Regions from separate parts of the Janthinobacterium lyxosi genome, predicted to be linked through region 2. Evidence: riboswitches for the same ligand, from Rfam matches in the RefSeq annotation. Region 2 holds a riboswitch; the other holds the start of a gene.
What was found. Region 2 has a riboswitch for FMN ahead of ribB (3,4-dihydroxy-2-butanone-4-phosphate synthase). Riboswitches for the same ligand answer to the same signal wherever they lie in the genome.

Region 1: it holds a riboswitch for FMN, as region 2 does, so the genes downstream of both, ACQ4WP_RS15045 (6,7-dimethyl-8-ribityllumazine synthase) here and ribB (3,4-dihydroxy-2-butanone-4-phosphate synthase) in region 2, are expected to answer to the same signal.

The regions. Positions count from the first base shown of each region.
Region 1 is NZ_JBNYXM010000012.1:117,998-122,417, forward strand. Features, by position in the region: gene ACQ4WP_RS15040 (ABC transporter substrate-binding protein) at 173-1,234, shown strand; gene ACQ4WP_RS15045 (6,7-dimethyl-8-ribityllumazine synthase) at 1,300-1,809, opposite strand; FMN riboswitch at 1,983-2,144, opposite strand; gene ACQ4WP_RS15050 (TonB-dependent receptor) at 2,219-4,420, opposite strand, start outside.
Region 2 is NZ_JBNYXM010000043.1:9,924-14,343, forward strand. Features, by position in the region: gene ACQ4WP_RS26665 (M16 family metallopeptidase) at 1-2,414, opposite strand, end outside; FMN riboswitch at 2,600-2,750, shown strand; gene ribB (3,4-dihydroxy-2-butanone-4-phosphate synthase) at 2,846-3,493, shown strand; gene ACQ4WP_RS26675 (MFS transporter) at 3,510-4,420, opposite strand, start outside.

The sequences.
Region 1 (4,420 bases), on a different contig from region 2:
CAAGACGCGTGCCAGCGCCAGGGCCGCATCAATGCTGGACGGCTGCTGCCTGCGCAACAACGGCTGCTGGCGCGGCAGCAGCGCTAGACGCAGGCACTGTCGGCAAGCCAGCAAGCGCTGCGGGCACGTTTCCTGCACGGCTCAAGGCTCCCACTCACCACGAAGGAATCCCATGACTACCGCAAGCTCCGCTCCCATCGATACAGTCGATACCGTCTGGTTCACGCGCTGCCCCGTGCCCACGGCCACGGGCCTGGCCTACAAGCTTGGCTGGCTGGACGAGGAATTCTCCCGCGACGGCATCGCCCTGAAAACCCTGCAGGAAGTGGGTGGCAAACTGGCGCGCCACCATTACGACCACGGCCTGTCCACGCTCGTGCGCGAAGGGGGCAACCTGCTGGCCCTGCCCGCGCGCGCGCAAGGGGCGCCCACGCGCCTGATCGGCCTGACCTGGATCGACGAGTGGCAAGCCATCCTAGTGCGCCCCGGTTCCGGCATCATCACGCCCGCGCAGCTGCAGGGCAAGCGTTTGGCGCTGCCCGTGTTCCGCGCCGAGGATTTGTGCGAGAACCGGCGCGGGCGCAGCATCGCGCGCGGCATGAGCCTGGCCGGCTACAAGGGCGTGCTGGCGTCGGCCGGCTTGACGCTGGACGATGTGCGGCTGGTGGAAGTGGGGGGCGAGGCGCCAACACAGGCCAATCTGGGCGCGGGCCTGTGGCAAGGCATCGCGCCGCTCTTGCGCGGCGAAGTCGACGCCGTCTACGTGAAAGGCGCGGCGGCGGCCGAGGCGGCCCGCGCGGCGGGGCTGGAAGTGGGCATAGCCATCGACGCCCTGCCCGACCGGCGCTTCCGCGTCAATAACGGCACGCCGCGCCCGATCACCGTGCATGAAACGATGCTGGAACAGCATTTCGAGCTGGTCGTGCGCTTCTTGACGCAGACCCTGCGCGCCGCCCACTGGGCGCGCAGCCACCAGGCCGACGTGCTGGCCATCCTGCAGGGCGAAACGCGGGCCGGTGCCGACGCCGTGGCCGAAGCCTACCGCGATGGTTTTCACCTGACCCTGGCGCCCGACCTGTCCGACGAGAAGGTGGCCCTGTTCCGCCAGCAAAAGGATTTCCAGCTGCAGCACGGTTTTCTCGACCGCGACGTGGATATCGAGAGCTGGATCGACCGCCGGCCGCTGGAGGAAGCGCAGCGGCGCCTCGACGCGCTGCTGCAGCAGGCGGCATAAAGAAACGGGGCCGGCGCACGAATTGCGCTGGCCCCGGGTACTACGGCATCAAGGCAAACGGCGCCCTAGGCGGCCAAGGCCTCGTGCGGCGCGCTAGCCGGTTGCGCCAGCCGCTGCAGCGAGTGGATGGTGGCCGCGCAAGCCGTGGCCAGTTCGACGCCCTTGACCTTGAAATGCTGGAAGTAGAATTCCTGGTGCTCGTGGCCCGCATGGAAGTGGTGCGGGGTCAGCACGGCCGACAGCACGGGCACGCCCGTCGCCAGCTGCACCTGCATCATGCCGGAAATGACGGCATCGGCCACGAAGTCATGGCGGTAGATGCCGCCATCGACCACCAGGGCGGAAGCGGCAATCGCCGCGTATTGGCCGCCCCTGGCCAGCACCTGCGCATGCAGGGGAATTTCAAAGGCGCCGGCGACATCAATGACATCGATGTCGTCCTGCGTGAAACCCAGGGCCGCCATTTCGGCGATGAAGGACAATCGGCATTGCGCGACGATGTCGCGGTGCCAGCCCGCCTGGATGAAGGCGATGCGCTTGCCGGGTGCTGCGTATGCTTGTGACGTTTGTGACATATATAACTCCTGTTTTCAAGAATGATAAAAACAGGGCATAGAATCGAAGGGGATATGACAGGCGCGTGAAAGCCACGCCCAACTGCGCATGCAGGCACGCGCGCCCGCGCACCGACGGCAAACACAGGCCATCCATGCACCGGGCGTATGCCGGCACCAACACAATGATTCCATCCCGCTCTCTCTTTATCCGGACTATACCGTCGGCCCCGGAATCACACCAGGTCTGCTGACCTTGTCGTCATAGCCCGAAGACCATGCCGGCAAGCGCTCGCGGGCTAGGCACGCATGCCATTACCGCCGGTGGGGAATCGCACCCCGCCCTGAGAACGTTGCGTGGCCAGTGCACAGGGTGCCGCAGCCACGCCCAGCGACTATAGCATATCGCCCCTGCGCCTGCCCTGCGCGGTCAGAACTGCACCGTGTACGACGCACCCACCGTGCGCCCCTGGCCGATGATCACCGTGTCGCCACTCACGGCGCCCGGCACGAAGCTGGTGAGCGTGTGGTTGCGGTAGACCTTGTCGGCCAGGTTGTTGGCATACGCCGTGATGCGCTGCTTGCCGCCCGGGAGCACATACGACAGGCGCGCATTGGCAAGCGCGAAGCCGCCCTGGTTCAGCAAGCCGCGCGCGTCGCTTTGCGGGTCGACATAGTAGTACTGCTTGGACGTATAGCGCACGTCGCCGCTGAAGACCAGCTGCGCGCCACTTCCCAGCGGGTAGCGGTAGTCGGCCGCCAGCAAGGCCGTCACGTGGGGCGAGCGCACGAATTCATTGCCGGAACGGTCACCGCCATTGTTCTGGATGGCGAAATCGTCGAATTCCGTGCGCAGCAGGCCCAGATTGGCATTGATGTGCAGATTGTCCGTCGGCTGCGCCTCGATCTCGAATTCCGCGCCATTCACGTGGGCCTTGCGCACGTTCTGCAGGTAGTTGACGCTTTGGGTAGGGTCGCCGTTGTACACGCCCGTGATATTCACCTGCACGTTCTTGTAATCGTAATGGAAGACGTTGGCGTTGAAATTGAGGCGCCCGTCCAGCCATTCGGACTTGATGCCCGCCTCGAACGAATTCAGGGTTTCCGGCTTCACCGTGTTCAGGGCCCGCACGTCCGTGGCGCTGGTGTTGTAGCCGCCCGACTTGATGCCGTGCGCGTATTTCAGATAGCCGCGCAGGGTACGGCTGAAGCGGTATTCGGGCGTCACGTCATAGGTCAGCGCATTCCACGTGGTGGACGGATTCGACGTGAAGTTGTTGTTGGCCACCGAGGCGGCCGTGTAATTGCCGCCACGGACCGTGTTCCACCAGTTCGACGCATCGCCGAACGTCACGCTGTTCGATGCCGCCTGCACGCGCTGCAAATCGAGGTCCTTGGTTTCCGTGGTCCAGCGCAAACCAAAGGTGGACAGCAACAGCTCGCTGAAGTTGACGGTCGTGCTGCCAAAGATGGCCGCGCTGCGCGCCTTGTGCTGATAGATGGTGCGGTTGTAGCCGACGGGCTGCGTGCTGCCCGCCAGCGCCGGCACGCTGCCGTTGGGCAGGCGCGCGCCGGTCGAATCGGAGTCGATCTTTTCATTGAAGTAGAACAGGCCTGCCACCCAGCTCACGGCGCCGTTTTGCGGCGACGTCAAACGCAGCTCCTGCGACACTTGCCGGCTGCTGGCCTTCGAGCGGCTGCGGCCCACTTCCAGCGGCGTGTTGTCGCTATCGCCCGTCGCTTCGTTACGGAAGTTTTCATAGCCCGTGATCGACGTCAGGGTCAGTTCGCCCAGCGCATACTCCAGATTCAGCTGGGCGCCGCCCTGTTTCACGTCGCTGTCGGCCGGCGCATTCGTGCTGACATCGTCGGGATTGATGCTGGGGACGTAGCCGTTGCGGTACACGCCATTGGCGCCGTAGCTGGCCACGGTGGTGGTGGCGCCCTTGGTCGTATAGTCGCGGTAGTGCAGGTTCAAATTGGCCGTCAGGTCGCGCCCGATCAGGGCCTTGAGCTGGCCGCGGATGGCGCTATCTTTCAGCTTTCCATCGCGCTCGCCCGTAAACTGGTTGTGGAAGCGGCCCTTGTCCTGCTGCTCCGTGTGGAAAGACAAGCGCCCCGCCAGCATCTCGTCGACCAGGGCGCCACCAATGGCCCCTTCGGCCAGGGTGGTGTCGTAGCTGCCGTAATCAAGCTTGGCGTAGCCGCTGGACTTGAACGAGGGCTTGCGCGAAATCACATTGATGGCGCCGCCCGTCGTGTTCTTGCCCCACAAAGTGCCTTGCGGGCCGCGCAGCACCTCCACCCGGTCCAGGTCGAACAGGGGAAAGCCCGTGGCGCTGGAATTGCTGATGTATACGTCGTCGAGGTAAAAGCCGACGGGATTCGGAAAATCGATCTGCTGCTGGCCCGCGCCCACACCGCGTATCCACCAGCGCGGACGGCCGTGCTGCTGCGTGCCGGCCGAGGCGTTCGGTACGTAATTGAGAATTTCGCTGGCCGAGCGGCCGATGCCAGTATCGAGCAGCTCCTTGCCACCGAGGACCGTGATCGCGCTCGGCACCTTTTGCGCCGATTCTTCGCGCTTTTGCGCCGTCACCGTCACCGATTGCAAGGAGGCGCCCTCGCCGGC
Region 2 (4,420 bases):
AGCACTTCGATGACTTTCAGGTTCAGCACCTCGCCCAGCGCCTGCAGGGTCAGCTTTTGCTCGTCCGAATACGCCACGTCGCCATTGAAGGTGATGGAAATCGTGCTTTTGGGCTCGCTGCCCATGTAGATGTCCTTCTTGACGATCCCTGCCACCGGGCGCATGCCCACGTCGCGGTAGGCGTGCGGCACCTCGGCCACGGGCAAGGTGCCCAGGTAGCTGGCGATCAACGGCTTGATCTTGTCGAGCTCGAAGCTGCCCGTGAAGATGAAGGTCATGTCGCGCGCGCTGGAAAAGCGCTGGCGGAAGATCTCCAGCGAGCGGTCCAGGCCCACCTTGTCGAAGTCGGCCGCGCGCGGCACGCCATCGACGCGCGGGTTGTCGCCAAACATGGCGTGCTGGATGGCATCGTAGAACACGGCTTCCGGCTGCGCCATGCTGTTTTTCGCCAGGTCCTGCTGCTTGCCGATGAAGGACTGGTACAGGCCCGCATCCTTGCGCACGTCATGGAAATACAGCGTCACCAGTTGCAGCATGGCTTCCACGTCGGCGCTGCTGGCCGAACCGCCAAAGCCTTCGCTCAGTTCGCCCAACGAAGCGCCCACATTGACCGTCTTGCCGGCCAACACTTTTTGCAAGTCCAGCGGCGCCAGGTCTTTCAGACCCATGCTGCCGACCACGGCGCTGGCATAGCGGGCGTTGTAGATATCGGCGTCGCCAAACAGCGACTGACCGCCGAAGCGCGTCGAGCCCATCAGCACCTGGTCATTCTTGAAGTCCGTGGGTTTCAGCAGCACGCGCACGCCATTACCCAGGGTCAGCTCCGTCACGCCGATGGCGCTATTCAACTTTTCAGCGACGATGCTGCCACCGGCCGGCGGGCCATCCATCAGCTTGCTGGCCAGGACTTTTTCCGTATGCGGCTCGACCTTCTGCCGCTCGGCTTGCGCCACCGCGTCGAGCAACTGCTGCTGCGTCGGCACAGTCGAGGCCGTATCGCCCGCTTTCGGCTCGGCGCCCATGAAGACCACCAGTTTCTTTTGCTGGTCGGGGATCACCCTGGCGACCGTCTCATTGATTTCCTGCAAGGTCACCTGCGGCAAGAGCTCCTGCGCATACCGCAATTCATTGGCGATGCCGGGAATGGCTTCCTGCTCCAGGAAGTTGCGCGAATACTCGGCCACGAAACCGGCCGAATCGGACTTGTCGCGTTCGCTGTACGCGCGCTCGTAATTGCGCAACATGTTCTTGCGCGCGCGATCCAGCTCATCCTGGCTGAAACCAAAGCGGCGCGCCCGCTCATCTTCGTGCACCAGCGCATCGACAGCAGGCTGCACGCCGCCCTTGCCCAGCAAGGCATACGCGCTGAACGATTCATAGCCGCGCACCAGCTTGCCCATGCTGCTGCCGCCCTGGATAAACGGGGGATTGGCTTGCTGCGTCAATTCCTGCATGCGCGCGCTGAGCATTTGCCCGTACAGGTTTTCAATCATCTGGCGGCGGTAATCGGCAATGGTGACGGGCTCCTGCGCGGCGCGGATCGGGTAGCGGATGAAGACCGTGTCATCCGGTGCTTCCTTGTCCGTGATCACCAGCGCTTCCGTCTGCGAGCGCTGCGGCACTTCCGCATACAGGCGCGGACGGGGCTTCGCCGGGTTTTTCAGCTTGCCGAAATGCTGCTGGATCAGTTTTTCAGCCTGTTTCGGTTCCACGTCACCGACCACCATCACGGCCATCAGGTCGGGCCGGTACCAATCCTTGTAGAAACGCTTGATGGCTTCCGGCTTGAACGTTTTCAAGACGGATTCCTTGCCGATCGGCATGCGTTCCGCATAGCGCGACCCGTTCAGCAGCTTCGGATACAAGACCTTGTTCATGCGGTCGCTGGCGCCCTTGCCCAGGCGCGCCTCTTCCAGCACGATGCCGCGCTCGCTGTTGATGTCGGCCGGATTGAATTTCAAGCCATGCGCCCAGTCTTCCAGCACGAGAAAACCCTTTTCCAGGTTTTCCTTCTTGTTCGTCGGAATCGGCAGTACGTACACGGTTTCATCAAAGCTCGTGTAGGCGTTCAGGTCGGCGCCGAACTTCACGCCGATCGATTGCAAATAGGAAATGAGCTCATTGCGCTTGAAATGCGTGGAGCCATTGAAGGCCATATGTTCCGTGAAATGCGCCAGGCCTTGCTGGTCATCGTCTTCCAGGATGGAACCGGCTTTCACCACCAGGCGCAATTCCACTTTCTGGGCGGGACGGGCATTTTTCTTGATGTAATAGGTCAAGCCGTTCGGCAATTTTCCGACGGTCACTTCTGGTGCCAGCGGCAATGGATCGTTCAAACGGATTTCCGCCTGGGCCATGCAGGCGCAGGCCAGCAAGACGGCGCCCGAGATCAGGCGTAATTTACTCAGCTTCATGTATTCTCAACGGTAAAATTCAGTAAGCGTACCTTACACTGAAATCGTCTTTCCGCCATTAAAAACAGCTTAGGAAAACCTGCTTTTCCCAGGCAACTTTGCCGAATGACAAACTCAACAGTGCCCTGCCAGGTTCTTTCAATTGTGCTAAAGTATTGTCGCCGGTCATGTGGACCGGCACAACAATACGTCTTCGGGGCGGGGTGCGATTCCCCACCGGCGGTAAGACCGGCAACGGTCAAGCCCGCGAGCGCTTGTCAAACTGCGTTTGACAGGGTCAGCAGATCTGGTGTGACTCCAGAGCCGACGGTATAGTCCGGATGAAAGAAGATGTGCAGTAAACGCGATGTCCGATCGACCTGTCGATGCGGCCGGCTGCGTCTATTCGCTTGCCCTGCAGCGTTTTTCGCCTATGCGAGGAGCGTTTCACCATGTTAGTCAACAGCTATACCCTGCTTTCCAACGACCTGGAAGGTCGCATTCAATCCGCCCTGGCCGCCATGCGCGCCGGCATTCCCGTCATCCTGCTCGACGATTTCGACCGCGAAAACGAAGCCGACCTGATTCTGTCTGCCGAGAAACTCACGCACGAAACCATGGCCCTGCTGATCCGCGAATGCAGCGGCATCGTCTGCCTGTGCCTGCCGACGGACGTCGTCAGCGCGCTGGAATTGCCGCCCATGTCATCCGATAACGGCAGCCGCTACGGCACGCCATTCACGGTCTCCATCGAGGCGAGCGAAGGCGTCACGACAGGCGTGTCGGCAGCCGACCGGGTCACCACCATCCGCGCCGCCATCGCGCCGAACGCCAAGCCCGCCGACCTGGTGCGCCCCGGCCACGTGTTTCCCCTGCGCGCCGCGCCCGGTGGCGTGCTCGAGCGCCGCGGCCACACGGAAGGCTCCGTCGACCTGTCGCGCATGGCGGGCCTGAACCCGGCCGCCGTGCTATGCGAGCTGATGAACCCGGACGGCACCATGATGCGCGGCGACGCTATCGAACGCTTTGCCGAACTGCATGGCATGCCCATTCTCACCATCGAAGAACTGGTGGAGTGGCGCAGCACGCGCGAACAGTAAAGCGTCAGGCCATCCTTCAGGCGGCCACGGCCTTCGGCAGATGCACGTGCCGGTAGACGAGGCCCGCCGCCAGGCCATATGCGACGGCTATCGTCGCATAGGCCAGCGGCAAGCGCAGCGACCAGTCCTGCACCATGTGCAGGATGCTGCCGATCAAGGCTACGCCCACCAGCGCACCAATTTGCCGGTTCGCGTTCAGGGCCGCCGCCGCGCTGTTCGCATGCTGCTTGCCAGCCACCCGCATCACGGTGGCCGTCATGGCGGGAATGGCGATGCCGATGGCCACGTTCATGATGGCCGTGCCCAGCGCCAGCAAGCCATAGGGCGTACCTGGACGCAAACCCATCAGCAACAGCGCCATCACGGCGCCCACCAGCAAGCCGCTCAACATGGGCAAGCGCGTGCCATGGCGCGCCGCAATTGCGCCCGCCAGGAAATTTCCTACCGTATAGGCCGCCATCATGGGCAGCAGGCGCAAGCCCGACTGCAAGGCATCGGCGCCGCCAGACTGCTGCAGGAACAGGCTCAATAAAAACAGCTGGCCGAACACGCAGAAATTGATCAGGAAACCCACGCCATTGGCCGCACCGAAGCTGCTGCTGTGAAACAGTGCGCGCGGTAACAGCGGATGGCTGCCGCTGCGCTCGCGCCGCAACAGTTGCCAGGCCGACAGCAGCGTCAATGCCCCTGCCGCCAGCACGCCGGGTGACAGCCAGCCCAGCACGGGGCCTTCGATCAAGGTAAAACTCAGGCCCGCCAGCGCCGCCACGCCCAGTGCATGACTGAACAGCGACAAAGCGCGCTGCTGGCGCGCAGGCGCCGCCAGCAGCAGCTGCGCCATGACGATGGCCAGCACGCCCAGCGGCACATTCACCCAGAACACGCTGCGCCAGCCGAACTGGTGCACGAGGATGCCGCCGATCAGGG